Regions from separate parts of the Vreelandella sp. ssv genome, predicted to be linked through region 1. Evidence: predicted binding sites of a transcription regulator. Region 1 holds the regulator's gene; the other holds the start of a gene.
What was found. The regulator FliA, encoded in region 1, starts transcription of late flagellar genes. The targets are predictions, from matches to a motif close to CTAAAGTTNNNNNNNNNNCNGCCGATA.
Positions count from the first base shown of each region.

Region 2: the regulator FliA is predicted to act here: its motif matches at 5,813-5,839, upstream of fliD (flagellar filament capping protein FliD).

Region 1 is NZ_CM182545.1:111,922-120,573, reverse strand. It holds gene AC5TBW_RS00555 (ribonucleoside-diphosphate reductase) at 1-255, opposite strand, end outside; gene AC5TBW_RS00550 (adenosylcobalamin-dependent ribonucleoside-diphosphate reductase) at 313-2,424, opposite strand; gene AC5TBW_RS00545 (hypothetical protein) at 2,634-3,236, shown strand; gene AC5TBW_RS00540 (sensor domain-containing diguanylate cyclase) at 3,248-5,254, opposite strand; gene AC5TBW_RS00535 (OmpA/MotB family protein) at 5,283-5,954, opposite strand; gene AC5TBW_RS00530 (motility protein A) at 5,960-6,781, opposite strand; gene AC5TBW_RS00525 (RNA polymerase sigma factor FliA) at 6,823-7,524, opposite strand; gene AC5TBW_RS00520 (flagellar protein FlhE) at 7,551-7,979, opposite strand; gene AC5TBW_RS00515 (hypothetical protein) at 8,005-8,577, opposite strand; gene flhF (flagellar biosynthesis GTPase FlhF) at 8,574-8,652, opposite strand, start outside.
Region 2 is NZ_CM182545.1:3,551,923-3,560,574, forward strand. It holds gene AC5TBW_RS16185 (glycosyltransferase) at 1-1,542, opposite strand, end outside; gene AC5TBW_RS16190 (flagellin N-terminal helical domain-containing protein) at 1,832-2,701, opposite strand; gene fliD (flagellar filament capping protein FliD) at 2,839-4,191, opposite strand; gene fliD (flagellar filament capping protein FliD) at 4,351-5,706, opposite strand; gene AC5TBW_RS16205 (UDP-glucose dehydrogenase family protein) at 5,937-7,262, opposite strand; gene AC5TBW_RS16210 (hypothetical protein) at 7,434-7,775, shown strand; gene AC5TBW_RS16215 (serine hydrolase domain-containing protein) at 8,206-8,652, shown strand, end outside.

The sequences.
Region 1 (8,652 bases):
CGGACGCTCAATCACCACGCGCTTACTGCCAATCACGCCTTCCACCGGCATAAACGACACCAGCAGATAGACTTTTTTACGCCCTTCCGCACCTACGTATGAAATCTTTTCAGACACGGCTTCTAAAGTGCCTTCCGGGCGGGAAGGTATACGCACCGTTAGCGGATCTTCATCTTGTAACGCAGGAACAGGCACGGCCTGCTCATGCTGCTTGATACGGTAACCCACAATTTTTGAGGTAATTTCTACAGCCATGGTGTTCTCCACTTAGCAAAGGTGTGCGTTTTTAAACAGATAGCGCGTAGCGCGGCATCACCATTTGCCGTAGGTGCCTTCTTTTAAGCCATCAAAGAGATTAGCAGCATTATGCTCTTCACCGTCATAAATCACCGTTTCGCTCCCATTGAGCTCAAGGGTTTCGCCATTTTCCAGCTCAAATACGTAGGTGGTGTTTTTCAGATCATCTTCACGCACCAGCACGCCTTGGAAGGCTTCAGGGTTAAAGCGGAAGGTAGTGCAGCCTTTTAAGCGGCTTTCATAAGCCTGCAAATAGAGATCCTGAAACTGCTCAAAGGGGAAGTCGGTCGGCACATTGACCGTTTTTGAGATCGCCGAATCGACCCAGTGTTGCGCCGCGGCCTGAACGGCGACGTGCTGCTCGGGGGAGATAGCATCGGCGGTAACAAAGTAATCAGGAAGATCGCTGTCCAGGGCGTCGGCGGCGATAAAGTGGCGGTAGGCGGCCAGCTCAAAGGAGACGACTTCGACCTGCTCTTTGGTCTTCTTACCCGACTGGATAATATTGCGGAAATAGCGGTGCGAGAATGAGGGCTCGATACCATTGGAGGCGTTGTTGCCCATCGACAGACTGATCGTACCTGTGGGCGCGATCGAGCTGTGGTGGGTAAAGCGCGCGCCATGCTCGGCTAGCTGTGCCACAAGCTCAGGCTCGAGCTCCGCCACCTGGGCCATATACTGGCTGTAACGGGCGTGAAGAATGCGTCCCGGCACTTGATCCCCTACTTCGTAGCCATCTTTGGCCAATTGTGGACGCTCGCGCAGCATTTTTGGGGTAATGGTGTGCTCCTGCTCTAGCACCGGGGCCATGCCCTTCTCTTGAGAGAGCTCCAACGCCTGCTTCCAACCCTCTATCGCCAAATGGCGGCTCACCTCATCGGTGAACACCAGCGACTGCTTAGAGCCGTAGGGAATTTTGAGCATGGTAAGCGTTGAGCCCAAGCCCAAAAAGCCCATCCCGTGGCGGCGCTTGGCTTCAATTTCGCGCTGCTGCTGGGGCAGTGGCAGACCGGCAATCTCGACCACGTTATCGAGCATACGCGTGAAGATCGCGACCACTTTGCGATAGCGTTCCCAGTCAAAGCGCGGCTCGGCGCCGAAGGGGTCGATAACGAACTTGGTCAGGTTGACAGAACCCAGCAGGCAGGCGCCTTCTGGCGGCAAAGGCTGCTCGCCACACGGGTTGGTGGCGCGGATATCCTCGCAGAACCAGTTATTGTTCATGCGGTTAACTTGGTCGATCAGGATAAAGCCCGGCTCGGCGTAGTCGTAGGTGGAGGACATGATGGTGTCCCACAGTTCCCGCGCTTTGATCACTTCAATAATGCGGCAGGCAACGCGGCCTTCGGCATCCACCGTGTAGCCCTCTTCGACGACCGGCCAGTCTCGATAGAGGAGGTCTTCCGCTTTGACATCGTCTTTCTCACCGGGGTGGAGCGGAAAGGCCAGTGGCCAATCGGTGTTATTTTTGACCGCCTCCATAAACTCATCGGTGATCAACAGCGATAGGTTGAACTGACGCAAGCGACCTGCTTCGCGCTTGGCCTGGATAAACTCGCGTACATCCGGGTGGCCCACATCGAAGGTGCCCATTTGGGCGCCACGGCGGCCACCGGCAGATGCCACGGTGAAACACATCTTGTCGTAGATATCCATAAACGCCAGCGGGCCGTTAGTGCCCGCGCCAGCGCCGAATACAAACGCGCCTTTATGACGCAGCGTCGAAAAGTCGTAACCAATACCTGCGCCGGATTTCAGCGTCATGCCCGCATCGACCACCGAGTCGAGAATATCGCGCATGGAGTCGCGAATCGTGCGCGAGACGGTGCAGTTAATCAGGCTCACCGCTGGCTTATACGCCTCAGCGCCCGCGTTGGAAAGAATACGACCAGCCGGGATGGCGCCATTTTCCAGCGCCCAGCGAAATTTCGGCAGCCACTCTTCCGCTTTGTCACCTTCTACCGCTGCTAGGGCACGAGCAACCCGTTCAAACGTGGCACCAACGTCCTGATCGACGGGCTGGCTATGACGATCCTTGAGACGATATTTGGCATCCCAGATCTCCCGCGAAGGGGCCTGCATCGGGACATCGTTAGAGGTCTTCATAGCCTTAGCAGCGGTGCTCATATCGCAAAACTCCTTCACAACGGGGTGAATATAGCGCTTAAATGGGGCGATTATACGTGGCATCGGAATGAAGTATAGACTTGACTTTCCACTATATGGGGCGCTTTTTTTGCTCTTTTCTACCATATATAGAAAAATCAGCGCGTTACTCTTTTGACACTTCCAAACACGCTATAGACTGACCCTTTTAGTTAAATGGCCCACCGATCATGACTGCTACTGATACCCCGCGTTTCCGCTTACCCACGTTAGTCGCTATGTTAGCTCCTCGGTTAGCTGCGGTGGCAATGGCCGTTTCACTAATGATAGTGACGCCCGACACTCGTGCCGCCACATTTAATACCAAGGACGTGACCAGCCACGACCATTGGCAGTCAATGACGCTCTCGCTGGGGAGCGAACGCCACTATCGGGCGGTAGAAACCTACAGCTATTCGGATGCTACGCTGAGCTTGAACGCCACCGCGGGCGTTTGCGACTTACCCTGGCTGGAGATGCGGGTGACCCTTGAGCAGCAGCAAAGTGAGAGCCGTGCGGTCAACCTAGTGCCCGCCCGGCTGAGGATTGATGAGCAGCCCGTTATCGACACCATGGCAGAATTTATTACCGAGCGCGGCGATGACGGGTTTTATGCTCACTTTTACTTAAGTGACTTGGAATCGCTGATGGCCGACATGCGCCAGGGCGAGCAGCTGTTTCTCGGCTTTGACCAGGAGGAGCGTGAGCCTTGGTATATGACCTTTAGCCTGCAAGGCGCCGACGCAGCGATTAACCGGATGCTCACCCAGTGTGAAGGTGATGGACCTCACTAAGGCGCGATTGATTAGATCGGCACCACGGTTTCAGGCGCCATTTCAACGCGATTGCGCCCGCCATGCTTAGCGCGGTACATAGCGTCATCAGCCCGGGAGATAATGGTTTTACAGCTGTCGCCTGGCTGCCAAACGGCAACACCGATACTTACCGTGATCATTTGCTCAAGACCCGCAATATGCAGCTCTGCTACCAGCGAGCGCAGCCGCTCGGCTAAACCAATGGCGGCATCAACGTCTGAATGAGTGGCCAGTACAATAAACTCCTCGCCCCCCCAGCGACCTAAGTGGTCACAGCCACGCAACGAGCTCTCCACCAAGTGCGCCAGGGCCACCAACACATCATCACCAACGCTATGGCCGTGGGCATCGTTGATCTGCTTGAAGTTATCTACATCGAATAGCAACAGGGCAAAGGCAGCCGCGTAGCGCTTGGCAGCCACTAGCTCGGCATTGATCGCTTCTTCGATGCGGTAACGATTCCACACTTTGGTTAATGGATCGAAATGCGCTAGCTGCTCAAGACGCTGATTCACCTCGGCAAGGGCTTTGCGCTCCCGTTCCAAGTGCATGTTCAGTGAGCTAATTTCATAGGCTGAAATCGCCAACGTCAGGTCTTCACCCAAATCGACCGCCGCTAGGCGCTCTACCCGCTGCCACGCTTCGCTTTTGCCCACCACTTCTTCATACCAAGCAACCGACGGGATCGCTATCGACGCTTGCTGGGGATTCGTTGAAGGTTGCATCGCCCAATACAACGTTTCTACCTGCTCAGGGCGAAAGAAGATCAACCATGCGCGCTGGGTAGAATTCATTGGCAGCGGGACGGCCAAGGCGCCGCACTGGTCGGGCATGGCTAACGAGCAGGTTAATGGCTCTTTGCCTAGCTGACGTGTGCACCAAGGTCCGCTATGTACATGGGCTCTCTCGATACGTAATACAAACTGACTAATGGCTTCCGGGGAGGGCGTCACGCCTGCTTGATAAGCGCCTCCATTCACCCAGAGCACAATGCCATGGGCGCGAAACAGCTTCATCCAAGTGGCCGCCTGCTCATGGAGTAGCTGCTGGGGGCTATGCGGTTCACTGCGCGCTCGGGCACTCAGTACAAGGCTATCCTGTACGCGCTGTAAGTAGCGCGCCTCTTGACGCGCCCGCAGTAGCAGCATGCGCTGCGTGGCCATTTGCACTAAGGTGCGAACAGCATCGCGCACCGAGGGATCAACCGAATGCGGAATTGCCGAGTGGCAAAACACTAAGCCCCACAGGCCAGTGTCCCCTTGCATGGCTAAACTGAGCGAGCCACGTACTCCCATGCGCTGTAAATAGCGCTGCCTTTCTGGGGCAGGGGCACGTAAAAAACTGCCGCGCAAGCGTGTGGCAGCGCAAGCGGGCTTTAGCGTTTCAGGGGAGGCATTTGCATCTTCAATCAACCGCACGGGGTGATTTTCATAGCTTTGCCGCAAAACGCTAGGGAAGTCACTGGCGGGAAAACGCTGACCCAGTAGCGAAGGCAACTGCTCTCCCAGCGCTTCAGCGACCATCAAGCCATGCCAATCGCTATCGAAATGGCACACGCTGACACGGTCATGACCGGTGAGCTGTTGAATGGCATTGACTAGGGAGTCGAGCAGTTCCTCTTGATGAGTCGATTCAGCCAAATGCATCAACCGCTCGTTCACCGTCCCCAGTAGACGGCGTTTTCCAAGAGGGTTAAGTGGCTCAATCTCAACAATGACTTGCTTATCTTCTCGGTAAGCATGCAGTTGAAAACGTACGCTGCTGTGTTTAGGTCGAATAAACGCCAACGGCCCGGGCAGGCGCTGCTGCCCCTGAAGCTCACGACGCACTCGCTGGCTAAGACGTTTTCCCAACACGCAGGCAAGACTTAACTTCCCGTTTTCAGGGCATTCTATACCGGTCAAGCGGGTGAAGTTTGTGCTGGTAGCTTGAATACGTCGGCAATCAACATCTAATACCAACAAAGCACCAAACGACTGCAATAGCGGGCGGTACATGGACACAGGCGTGGCCTCAAGAATCTATTCACCCTTCGACCTGCTGCCTGAGCAACAGCTCTACGCGCCGGTTGGCCGCTCGGCCATCTGCGGTTGCGTTCGGTTCCATGGGTTGGGTATCAGCATAGCCGACAGCCCGCATACGAGAAATATTGAACCCTTGGCGCTCTAAATGCCGTACAACGGCGATCGCCCGCGCTGATGAAAGCTCCCAGTTAGAGGGGAAGCGGGCTGTCGAAATGGGTACGCTATCGGTATGGCCTTCTACCGAAATTTGCCCGTCAAAACCGTTGAGCACATCCATAAGACGTTCGATAACGCTACGCCCCTGAGTGGTCAACACTGCTTGGCCGCTGGGAAATAACAAGCTGGTATCAATTCTCAGCGTAACGCCTTCGCGGCCTTGCGATACGCTTACACCAGGAATATTGAGCCCAGCAAACTGCGGCTGCAATCCTTCGTGGCGGGGCTTAATACCGGTGGCCAGAGACGCTAGCGGCAACGATGATACAGCGCTAGCTGAACGCATGAAAGCAGTATCAGCGGCTTCACCGCCACCCGGGGGCGTCATCGAAAGCAGTAGCACGAAAAGCGTGATGAGCAGCGTCAGCACATCAAGATAGCTGGTTAGCCAACCCTCATCACCATCGCCTGGCGATGGTGTCATTTCCAGTGCATGGCGTGTATCACGGTCTAACATGGTGGCTATCCTTTAGCCGCCGAGCTCACCGACGAGTCAGGTCTTGGCTTGACACTATTATCACGAATTTCATCGTGGTAATTAGCCACAAAAGAGTTAAGGGTTTCTTCAATAAACGAGGGCAAACGACGTTTGGTAATCAGTGAAATACCTTCCAGCACCATGTTCATGGTAATCAACCGCTCTTCGGTACGCCGCTCTAGTTTCACTGCAATCGGCTTAAACACTAAGTTAGCGAGTAAAATGCCATAAAAGGTGGTCAGCAGTGCCACCGCCATGCGGGGGCCGATCACCTGCAGATCGCCAGCATCCATCACCTCCAGCATATTCACCAGTCCCACCAAGGTACCGATCATGCCAAACGCGGGGGCATAGGTGGCCATGGTACGAAATATTTGTGCTTCGGCATGCTCACGTGCTTTTAGGCGGGCAATGCGCCAGCGCAGCATGTCAAAAATCTCATCCTCTTTAGTGTTGGCAATCACCAACTGGATGCCGGTGCGTAAAAAAGGATTGCGCGTATGCTCCAGCTCACGCTCGACCGCGCGCACATCCCCTTTAAACCAGAGTCGCGACATATCCACCAGTTCGCGGATATCGTCACGCATATAGGTATTTTCACGCCGGAACACCAAGCCCACCAAACGTACGACACGGAGCACTTCTTTTAGCGGATAACTGATAAAGGTCGCCGCCAATGTACCGGTCACCACAATGGCCAGCCCCGGTAAATTGATGAAGCTTTCGGGGGACTCTGCGGTAAAAAACAGCACGCTCACCAGCAGCAGTATGCTGGCAAATATGCCTATTAACGTCGAAGGATTCATCCACGGCTCCTTGCCGGTCACAAGTGAGTAAACAAGAGGTGTTATGCGGAGTCGTGTAAACGCGCGCGTAAACGACTCACGGCTTGGCTATGCAGTTGAGAAACGCGTGATTCCGTTACACCCAACACAGCCCCTACTTCCTTGAGGTTGAGCTCTTCCTGGTAATAGAGCGCCATTAACAACTTTTCACGCTCGGGCAGCGCTTCTATTGCGTCAATCAAGGTTTGCCGCTGCTGGCCATCTAGCAACTGTTCAAACGGTGAATGACTCAGCTCGTTACTCACCGGCTCACCGCCATCGGCCACCAGCTCTTCAAAGGGCAGCAGTTGACCGCTATTAGTGTCATTGAGAAGCTGCTGATATTCACTCAACGGCATCTCAAGATGGTGGGCAATTTCGCTCTCTTCCGGTGCTCGACCCAGCTGTTGTTCTAATTGACGAACGGCGCTATCTACCGCTCGTGCTGAGCGGCGAACGCTGCGGGGCAGCCAGTCTCGAGTGCGCAACTCGTCCATCATCGCACCACGAATACGCTGGCTGGCAAAGGTCGCAAACGTCGCGCCTTGAGTAGCATCAAAGCGACCGAGCGCTTCTAATAGCCCTACCATCCCGGCTTGAACAAGGTCATCGAGCTCAATGCTGGCTGGCAAACGGACCTGAAGCGTCAAGGCCTGACGTCGCACCAGTGGCATGTATTGCGTCAACAGCTCACTCTGTTTGATTCTGCCTTGTGCTGTGTACATCCTCTCGCCTCGCGGCTATACAGCCTTCACTGATAGTTCACAATCATTTGCAGCCCCTGCACACGAACCGGCCGCTGGCCGGGGCGTAAGGCAAAGCGAAAATGCAATGGCGCATCTGCCGCTCGCCCCGCCAGTGCGGTGGTTGAGCCACGCATACCCGTTAACGCAACGCACTGCTCAGGATGGCATAACCAGGCGTTTAACAGCGCATCGGGGGGATATTGAAACTGCCACTGAATACGCTCAAGCTGTCCTGATCTAAGAGTAGCAACGGCGGGAGGGGCAGCGGTTTGACTAGCACTTGTCCGATCACTCATCGCCACCATCAGCCCGGGGATCTGGGTACTCCAACTACCGCTTGCCGCCTGAGCACTCGCCGCTAACCCTGTCAGTAGCAGTCCGATTAGTAGTAACGCAATCTGCACCTTCACTCCTCTTGATAACCAGCTTAGCATGCTTGGTCTCCTCGGCGGAGGTCACTCATCGTGCAAGTACCAGTAGTTCCATATTTAAGTAGTACTCGGCGGCTCCACGCAAGTTATCAAGCAACCCCTGGCGCGGCAAATGTGGCTCGTGAAGCGCCAGTAAACGGCGCGGCCCACCCCGTTCATTTAGCTGACGTAATGTCCGGTACATAGCGGCAAAGGCATCGGCATCGCTGCTGATCCAAAGTGCCCAACGGCTGTATTGATCACACAACTGAGCCAGGTCAGACGTTTCTGCCATGGCGATATGTATGTCCCAGTCATCAGGATCACCGGCCCAGCTTCGACCTAGCGTAGACCATTGCCCCAAGCGGGCTTTAACCTTATTCACCTGGGCTGCACCACTACCCGGCAATCCGACCACAATCAGCGGAATTTTAGGCTGGGGCGGCGCCATCGCTGCTGGTTCTTCGGCCATTGCTGCGGTCGGCGTTAAAAGAGAAGCAATCTGTTCAGGTTCAGACACATGCTCTGCCGCCGCAACATCAACAGCTCCCTCAGCCTGCTGCTGTTGTCGCTGCAGGTTGGCCCACTTGCGCAGTCCCGAGGCTTGATCTTGTTCGCTCACGCCACGCCCTCGCGACTAATACTGCTCATTTGGCGAATCGCATCCCGCGCCATAAATGCATAGACCAGCGCATCA
Region 2 (8,652 bases), 840 kb from region 1:
AGTCATTTCCGGGGTGACACAGGCGTGCAGCGTTGTTGCCTTGCCATCGCCTAATAAAGCGTGCTGGAATAACTGAATATAGTCGCTGCCTTCGTACTGCTTAGCATCCTTTATTTCACTGGCGGGGTCAAAAGCGACAATGCCAAAAGCTTCTGTAGACGCCATTTGGTCGGCAAGGCCACTTTTGATCAGGCTGGCACGGTTGTCGAGCACCATGATTTTACCTCTGATTTGCCAGGTAAAACCATCCGTAAGCCACAAACGATCAGTCTGTGACTCATACCTTTCTTTAACGCCAGGTTTAGCACTAATCAACTGCTGAAGGGAGTTATCGACTTTAAACTCTGGCTTGGTAGCCCGGCTGGCTAAGCGCTGACGGTGGCGTTTTTTCTGATTAATAGCGAAGTCTTTATTGCCAGCGCGTAACCCCGCCAAAGGTGCTAATGCGGCAAGCAATCGATCTGTAGCGCGATTGATGTGGTGATTATCTTTACCTACCTGCAAGGCGCGAGCGACATATTCCTGGTAAACATCTTCATCATCAAAAAAGCGGATGACGGCATCAATAAGCGGCTGAAGCTCATCGTCGCTGAGCAGCTGCTGGTAGGGTTCTTCATAACAGACGACTGGGAAGTCAAAGGCGATACCGGCGTTGCCAACCATTTCTGGCATACCACCGCGGTTGGTAATTAGTGCTGGGATGCCGTTAAGCATGGCCTCTGCCAATACACGTCCCGAACTTTCCCACCAGAGGCTAGGTGCCACTATCACACGGGCTCGGCCATAAGGGACGCGCATATCACTTGTGTTTGCAGTAACGGTCACATTGCTCAATGAATTACGCAGTTTACCCATTTTCTGGGTGGTTTCCCGCAGTACAGCCGACCAGTCGGCCCGCGCCTCAACTACTTCTAACTCAATATCAGGCCTTTCTCGCTCCAGCTTTTCGGCTAGCTGCACAAATATGCTCGCGCCTTTTTGCCAACTAGGGTTAACAAATAATAGGCGTTGACGTTCATGCTCCTCCGCGACAAAGCTTTCTGAAGCAATGAACTTGCCCACTGGCTTAGCCGCATATCCTACCGTTTTACGGTACATATCCGCCGTTGCCTGGCTGTCAGTTAGAATCAGATTCACATCACGGCACCAGCGTGGTGCTTTGTAGCTGCCATTAGCCAAGTAGAAGGCGACCTGAAGACCTCGATCACGTGCCTCGTCGGCAATTAACATATCTAGGGTTTGGCCGCCGTAAAACCACACAATATCAGGCTTAAATGAATCCAGCATATAGAGGTACTGATTGTACCAAAGCCCTTCTTCATGAGTCGTAAAGTGGTTACGGTTGTGGCTATAACTGACCACCAATTGGTGGGTTAGTGGGCCGTCCTGGGCTTCGATCAATTGGTGCAGGTGGGCACTAAGGTCTTGAAATTGCTCTTTTAGTTCTCTCATTCCCTTTGGGTTATCGAATACGGTCGCACCAAGCACTTTGACATCATAGCCATGAGCTACCAACTGCAATAACATTTGCCGCACAGTCATGCTGGCCCCGCTAGAGGAATCTAGCAAGCAGAATGGGTTAGCCCATAATATTCGGGGTTTGCGTTTTTGAGTAGCAGATGAAGAAGAGTTCTTAACCATGAAGCGGCTCACACAGAGAAGTGGCAATGTACCTAGCTTACCTTGGCAGAGCTGTGGGCAAAGGCGCGAATGCGCATGTATTTAAGTAGATGTTCTAGCAATCAGTACCGCTCAGGTGTTGAAGCAAGCAAAAAAACGGGGCCTATTGGCCCCGTTATTACTTTCTTTCAACATATTACCAACTAAGGTATTAGCCCAACAGAGACAGTACAGACTGCGGCGTCTGGTTAGCCTGTGCCAGCATGGAAGTGCCAGCCTGCTGGAGAATGTTAGCGCGCGTCATGTTAGACACTTCCACCGCGTAGTCGGCATCTTCGATACGCGAACGGGCTTCAGAAAGGTTCGTAGACGTGGTCGCCAGATTATCGATTACCGAATCAAAGCGGTTAAGCGTAGCACCTAGAGTTGCGCGATTGGTATCTAGCGTTTCAGTTGCAGTATCAACCGCATCAACTAGGCTTTGGAAGCTAGTATGTTCGCTACCACTCACAGCAGCAAACACTAAACTGTCAGCACCAGCAGTAACTACACCACCGCTAGCTCCGTCTAGTGCCAGACCTGCGCCAGTCGCATCAACGGTTTTTACAGCAATAACATCTTGGTCAGTAGTATTGGAGCCCACCTGAATACTCAGACTACCGCTAGCATTTAGCAGGCTTGTGCCGTTGAAGTTGTTACTTTCAGCCACACGATCAATTTCAGCTAACCGCTCGTTAATCTCGGTTACGATGGCATCACGATCTTCTGCAGCATTGGTGTCGTTGGCACCTTGTACCGCTAGCTCACGAATACGCTGTAGGTTGTCGTTGATTTGGTCAAGGCCACCTTCCATGGTCTGAACCAAAGAGATACCGTCGCTAGCGTTACGACTAGCTTGATCCATGCCTTTGATCTGGGCAGTCATTTTGTTGGCAATGGCTTGGCCAGCAGCATCGTCTGACGCGCTGTTAATGCGCAGGCCAGATGATAGACGCTCTTGCGCTTTAGCTAGCATGGCCTGTGAGTTGGACAGGTTGTTCTGGCCAATCAGGGCAGTAATGTTAGTGTTGATTACAGACATGTGAGTGCTCCTCGAAATTTAACTGGCCATGTGGCCTGCTTAGCGGCGCTTGCGTCGCCGTTATTATAATTAACGGCAGGCCCACCGATTTCTTTAGAAAAAATTACTCTTTTTTATGTAAATTACTGTAAAGCATTTTAATTATTATTCTGCATATTACTCAGCACGCTGAACTGCTGGGAGAGGTAGCTACTCATAGAGTTCATTTGCGCGATCAAGCCATCCAGTTGCCCAAACTGCTTGCGGTAACGCTCAGTGCTTCGCTCAATACTTGCTTCCATACGCAGCTTACGCACATCCAGGCTGTCAACTCGCTGCTCCGCACTATTCACCGAGCTTTGAATAATGCCATCTTCTGCAGTGATGGCTTCAAGCGTGGCGTTTAAGCGCCCTGCAAAGCCACCTTCTTCGGTTTCGCCCGCAAAGAAGGCAGATAGCCCCTCGGGGTTGTTGGCGACTGCATCGTCCAACTTATCCTCATCGACCTTTAATCGCCCCTTTTCATCAATGGCGATGCCCAGTTGTGAAAGACGTGAAAGATCGCCGGTGCCGAGGGTGTCTGTTATATCCCGGCGCAGGCGGTCTTCAATCGTACGAACAGTTCGGTCGCCCACTAATTCGCCTGATGTTTCGCCTTCACCGTTGTATGCCGTCATTCGATCAACGGTGGATTTCATTTCGTTGTAGTTGCTTACAAAATTATCAATCGCCTCTCTCAGCGCCCCTTCATCACGCTCAATCAACAGCGTAACGGGATCACCAGACACCGCCGTGAGGTCAAGCGTTACGCCTTGGATGGCCTCTTCAACGCGGTTGGTTTTACTGGTGATAGCAATGCCATTGACATTCAGCTCGGCGTCTTGACCTGAACGTTGGGTGGCTGCATCCATGGTCAGCGATGCCAAGCCTGAGAAACTCTCCAGTGAAGCATCTTGGCCCGTCTCTTTTGAGCTCAGCGCTAAGCGGTACCCGGTGCCATCATTTACGATAGAAGCAGTGACACCAGCCTCTTTATCCGCGTTGATTTGGTCACGAACATCAGCCAGTGTGCTACCTGCTGAAATAGCAACGTCGTAGCTTGTTTGCGTAGCGCCAGCACCGAAGTTAAGCGTCAGCGTTGCATCGGCTGCTGTTAGTTCTTGGTCTAGCGCCACGCTATTAGAAGCAGCGCTGCCTGCGCGTGCCAATTGGGTAACGGTCACTTCATAGCGCCCGGCATTCGCGGTTTCGCCTGCGGTCGCCAATACGCCATCGCCCGTCACGGTGCTTTTTTGCTGCTTAAACGTAGAGGCCTCATTCAGCGCAGCAATAGAGGCTTGCACCCTATCCATCGCTGATTCTAGGCGCCCATAAGCAGATATTTTGGTTTTCTGAGCACTTTGCTGCTCTAGAATAGGTACAAGCTTTTGGCGTTCGGCCGCTTTAAGCTGATCCACCAAGCCAGAGAGATCCAGACCAGAACCCACACCAAGTGCAGTTATCGAAGCCATGACTCAGTTCCTTATAAGTAGTAGATAAAGGTATCTATGGGAATTATCGGCTGTGGAGGGGAAAACTTTAGCGGCTATGACTTTTTAGGCTATTCCAAAAAAATGCCCAGCACATTGTGCCAGGCATTTCACATGAAGCTAATTTAGCTTTTTATCTATTTAACTTTGGTTTTGCTGTCCCAGTGCTGCAAACTGCTGGGTTAAGTAGGCGCTGGTTTGATTCATTTGTGCCACCATACCGTCCATTGCTTGGAACTGGGTTCGATAACGCTCTACGGTTTGTTCAATACGGCTTTCAGTGGTAGTGAAACGGTCTTCTAACGAATCAACGCGCCTTTCAGATGCACTGATAGCGTTTTCAAGACGACCGTCTGACCCGACAAGGCTCTCAAGTGACGCGGTAATTTGACCTGCCATGCCGCCCTCTTCGCTATTCCCTGCGAAAAAACTCGCGATTTTATCTGGCTGATTTGTAACAATACTATCTAATTTATCTTCATCAATAACTAGCTTGCCATCCACTTGGAGAGAGATACCTATATCAGATAAAACATTAAAGCCATCCCCACCGACAACACTGCTGATTGTTTGACGCAGTTCCCTTTCAACAGCGCGAGTCGTCGCATCGGCGTTCAACCCACCCGCTTGCCCCGTCTCTGGATCGTAGGCTGTTAAACTAGTAATGGTATCTTTGAGGGTGTTGAAGTCGTCAACAAATGCAGAGACTTTCTCTCGCATCGCCTCGTTATCCTGCTCAACACTCACTGTGCTCGTCGCACCAGCCTCAGTTAAATTTAGGGTAACACCTTGAATAGCACCTTCCACTTGATTAGTGGGGCTAACAATATCGATTCCATTGACGTTAAATTCAGCATCCTGGCCCGTTTGAACTACCTGCACGTCGGAGGTTTGTGCATCACCCGCTAGAATGTTTGAAAAATTGGTGCTTTCGATACTCGCGTCTGCACCCGTATCGGTAGCATTTACAGCAAGACGATATCCTTCACCGTCATCAATAATCGAGGCATTAAGACGACCATCACTCTGCTCATTGATGGCGTCACGCATATCTTTAAGAGAGCTGCCATCAGGGATAGTAATAGTCGTCAGGTTTCCATCAGCGATAGTAAAATCCAAAGACTGTTCGCCCGACACTATACTTTCCACTGCTGTTTCCAGGCGCTCAGTCACCAAACTACCTGCTGTCGCTAAACGGTCAACCTGCACTTCGTACTGACCAGGCTGCGCCTCATTGCTGCTAACAGCGCTAACAGCACTGCCCTCAACGTTGGTTGTCAGGCTCTCAAATGAAGACACTTCGTTGAGTGCTTCAGCAGAACTCTGAAATTGGGAAAGCGCGCTCTTCAACTGTCCGTAGGCTGATATTTGCGCATTTTCAGACTGGACCTGTTGTGCAATCGGCTCAAGTTTACCGCGTTCGGCGTCTTGTAACTGATCCAATAGCCCGTTGAGATCTAGGCCAGAACCAATACCAAGTGATGAGATGGAAGCCATAAAACCAATGCCTTTTTTAAATACGTGTTGCTACGCCTGATGCTTTCTATTACTGCTTATTAATGGAGCGATGCTTAGCACTACTTCTAATACAACTACCTTAATATAACAACTAAGTGAACTATAACTTGAATATTTAACTATTTTTTTCGTATTAAGACGTAATTCAGAGTAACGATCCGTAATTCACGTATAAAGCGTTAATAAGATATTGTCAGTAACGCTATATTCTAATTACTCTTTCTCCCCACCCCAATGTAACGTAGACCTGCCTCTTCAACGGCACTGGGTGTGTATAAATTACGCCCATCGATGACGACTTTTTCAACCAACTGGCCAGCTAGCCAGGTGAAGTCGACGCTACGGAACTCTTTCCACTCGGTGCAAATCACCAGGGCATCGGCGCCTTTCACGGCTTGAATTCGGTCGCCTGCCAGCATTAGGTCATCGCGCTCGCCATAGATGCGCCGGCACTCCGCCATGGCTTCTGGGTCAAACGCTTGCACCTTAGCATCCGCCTGCCAGAGTGCTTCCATCAATGTGCGGCTAGGTGCTTCGCGCATATCATCGGTGTTAGGTTTAAACGCCAAGCCCCACACGGCAATGGTTTTACCGCTTAGATTGCCTAAGTTGTCTTGCAGTTTTGTGAACAGGGTCTGCTTTTGGCGTAAGTTAACCGCTTCAACAGCGCTAAGCAGTTCCGGCGTATAGCCTAACTGACGCGCGGCCCGCTCCAACGCTTGTACATCTTTGGGGAAGCAGGAGCCACCGTAGCCGCAGCCTGGGTAGATAAAGTGGTAGCCAATACGCGGGTCGCTGCCAATGCCACGACGCACATCTTCAACGTCCACTTCCAGCCGTTCAGCAAGATTGGCAATCTCGTTCATAAAGCTGATTTTGGTGGCGAGCATGGCATTGGCGGCGTATTTGGTCAGCTCGGCAGCCCGCACGCTCATAAACATCAGTTTTTCGTGGTTGCGATTGTAGGGGGCATAGCACTCTTGCATATGCGCTTTTACCCGTTCGCTTTCCGTGCCGGCAATAATACGCGCGCCACGGGTAAAGTCTTCAATCGCCGCTCCCTCTTTCATAAACTCAGGGTTTGAGCAAACGTCGAACGCGTGTGCTACACCGCGCTGTTCGAGAACCTCGCTAATAGCGGCCTGGACTTTTTCGGCAGTGCCCACCGGCACGGTGGATTTATCAATGACCAGCTTGTAGCTGTCCATGTGCTGACCAATGGTGCGCGCCACCTCTAGCACATAGCGCAGGTCGGCACTGCCATCTTCATCAGGCGGCGTTCCTACGGCGATGAATAATAGCTCGCCATTGTCGACCGCCTGGGCAGCATCGGTGGTAAAGCGTAAACGCCCTGCTGCTACGTTATGGGTAACAATGGTGCTTAGCCCTGGCTCAAAAATCGGCACGTCGCCTGAATTAAGCTGTTCGATACGCTCAGCATTAACATCCATACAGGTGACTTGATGCCCCACATCGGCTAAACAAGCGCCCGCAACAAGGCCGACATAACCGGTTCCGAATACACTGATCTGCATGACTTATTGACTCGCTAAAATACGTGACAGCGAGCGTAGCACATTGGCTTACCGTTGATGAGTTCGAAAGTGGGAGGTTTTTGCCTAATTATAGACCTTGGTCTAATACCCTCCTTGGTTTATAATGCGCTGCACAAGCCCGATTTGGTGCTAACCGCAGGAGAACATAAAATGCCTCCCGAACTGACAAAAGAACGTCCTTTAAAAGCGCCTCATGGGCCTACGACTACTGCAAATGTTCAACGTAGCCTTCGCCAATGCTTATCGATTGCCGCTGAACTGCTCTACGTTAACGGACATGTGTTAGAAACCATTACCCTTCCCCAGCGCGGCTTAGCCCGCCGTGAACTTTTGGCGCTCAGCGCGGCAGCACCTGCCTGGGCTACCTGTCAGCAAGTGATGGAAACCAGTGAAGCCGCCTCTTTTAATGAGTATGGCCGCTTTGTTTTGACCAGCCTTGGCCGTGAGTTGATGTTCGATATGTTTGGTCAAGGGGCCGCTGACTGCGCTTAACATCTAGTGCTGCCACGCATTGCTGATCAGAAGAGCTCATAAAAGCAGCCCATAAAAAAACCGCCATAAGCGAGAGCTTCGGGCGGTTTTTTGCTTAGGTTCATTATTTTAGGCTATTTTTCTAAAACATAGCTCAAAAAACCTAATTTATGTCGCTTAGCGCAGGCCGAGCATCGACAGAATGAATAGCACAACCACGATGAGACCAATAATGTAGATAATATTACGCATAGGGCGCTCCTTGCTTATTGCGTTTTAGGGAAATCAAAGGCTTGCTTACTCAATACCCAACACACCCATCCTAGCAGGCTTTTTATCCTTTTGCGTAATGTCGTTGCATTTCCCTGATAGAAAGTGACTAGGCTTGTGTTGTGGAACTTGTTTGGCTTCTAAACCCCGGACCCTTGCCACTTATACCGAAGGTGTTGCGATGCGCGCTACTGCTTTGCTTATTTCGTTTGCTGTTATGTCGTTGCTTCCTATCGCCTTTTCAGCCGCTAATGAGCCTTCTACAAATGCACTCCAGACGCTAGACCAGCAAACCCGCCAGCTTGAACGCGTACACAGCGTGGTAGTGGCCTACGATGGCGAGATTATTCACGAGCTTCACCAGGGTGGGCCGGGGGTGGCGTCACCTGCCAATATTAAGTCGCTGTCGAAAACCGTGCTGGCGGCGATTACTGGTGCGGCGATTGAGGCAGGCGTCATCGAATCGACTGATCAGCCAATGGTAGCGCTCTTTGGCGAGCACCTACCTAGCGGTATGGATCCGCGAGTTAGGGATATTACCGTTGCCCACCTACTCGCCCTGCAGGCGGGGTTGGAGCGTACTTCAGGCAGCAACTACGGTGCATGGGTGGCCAGTAAAAATTGGGTC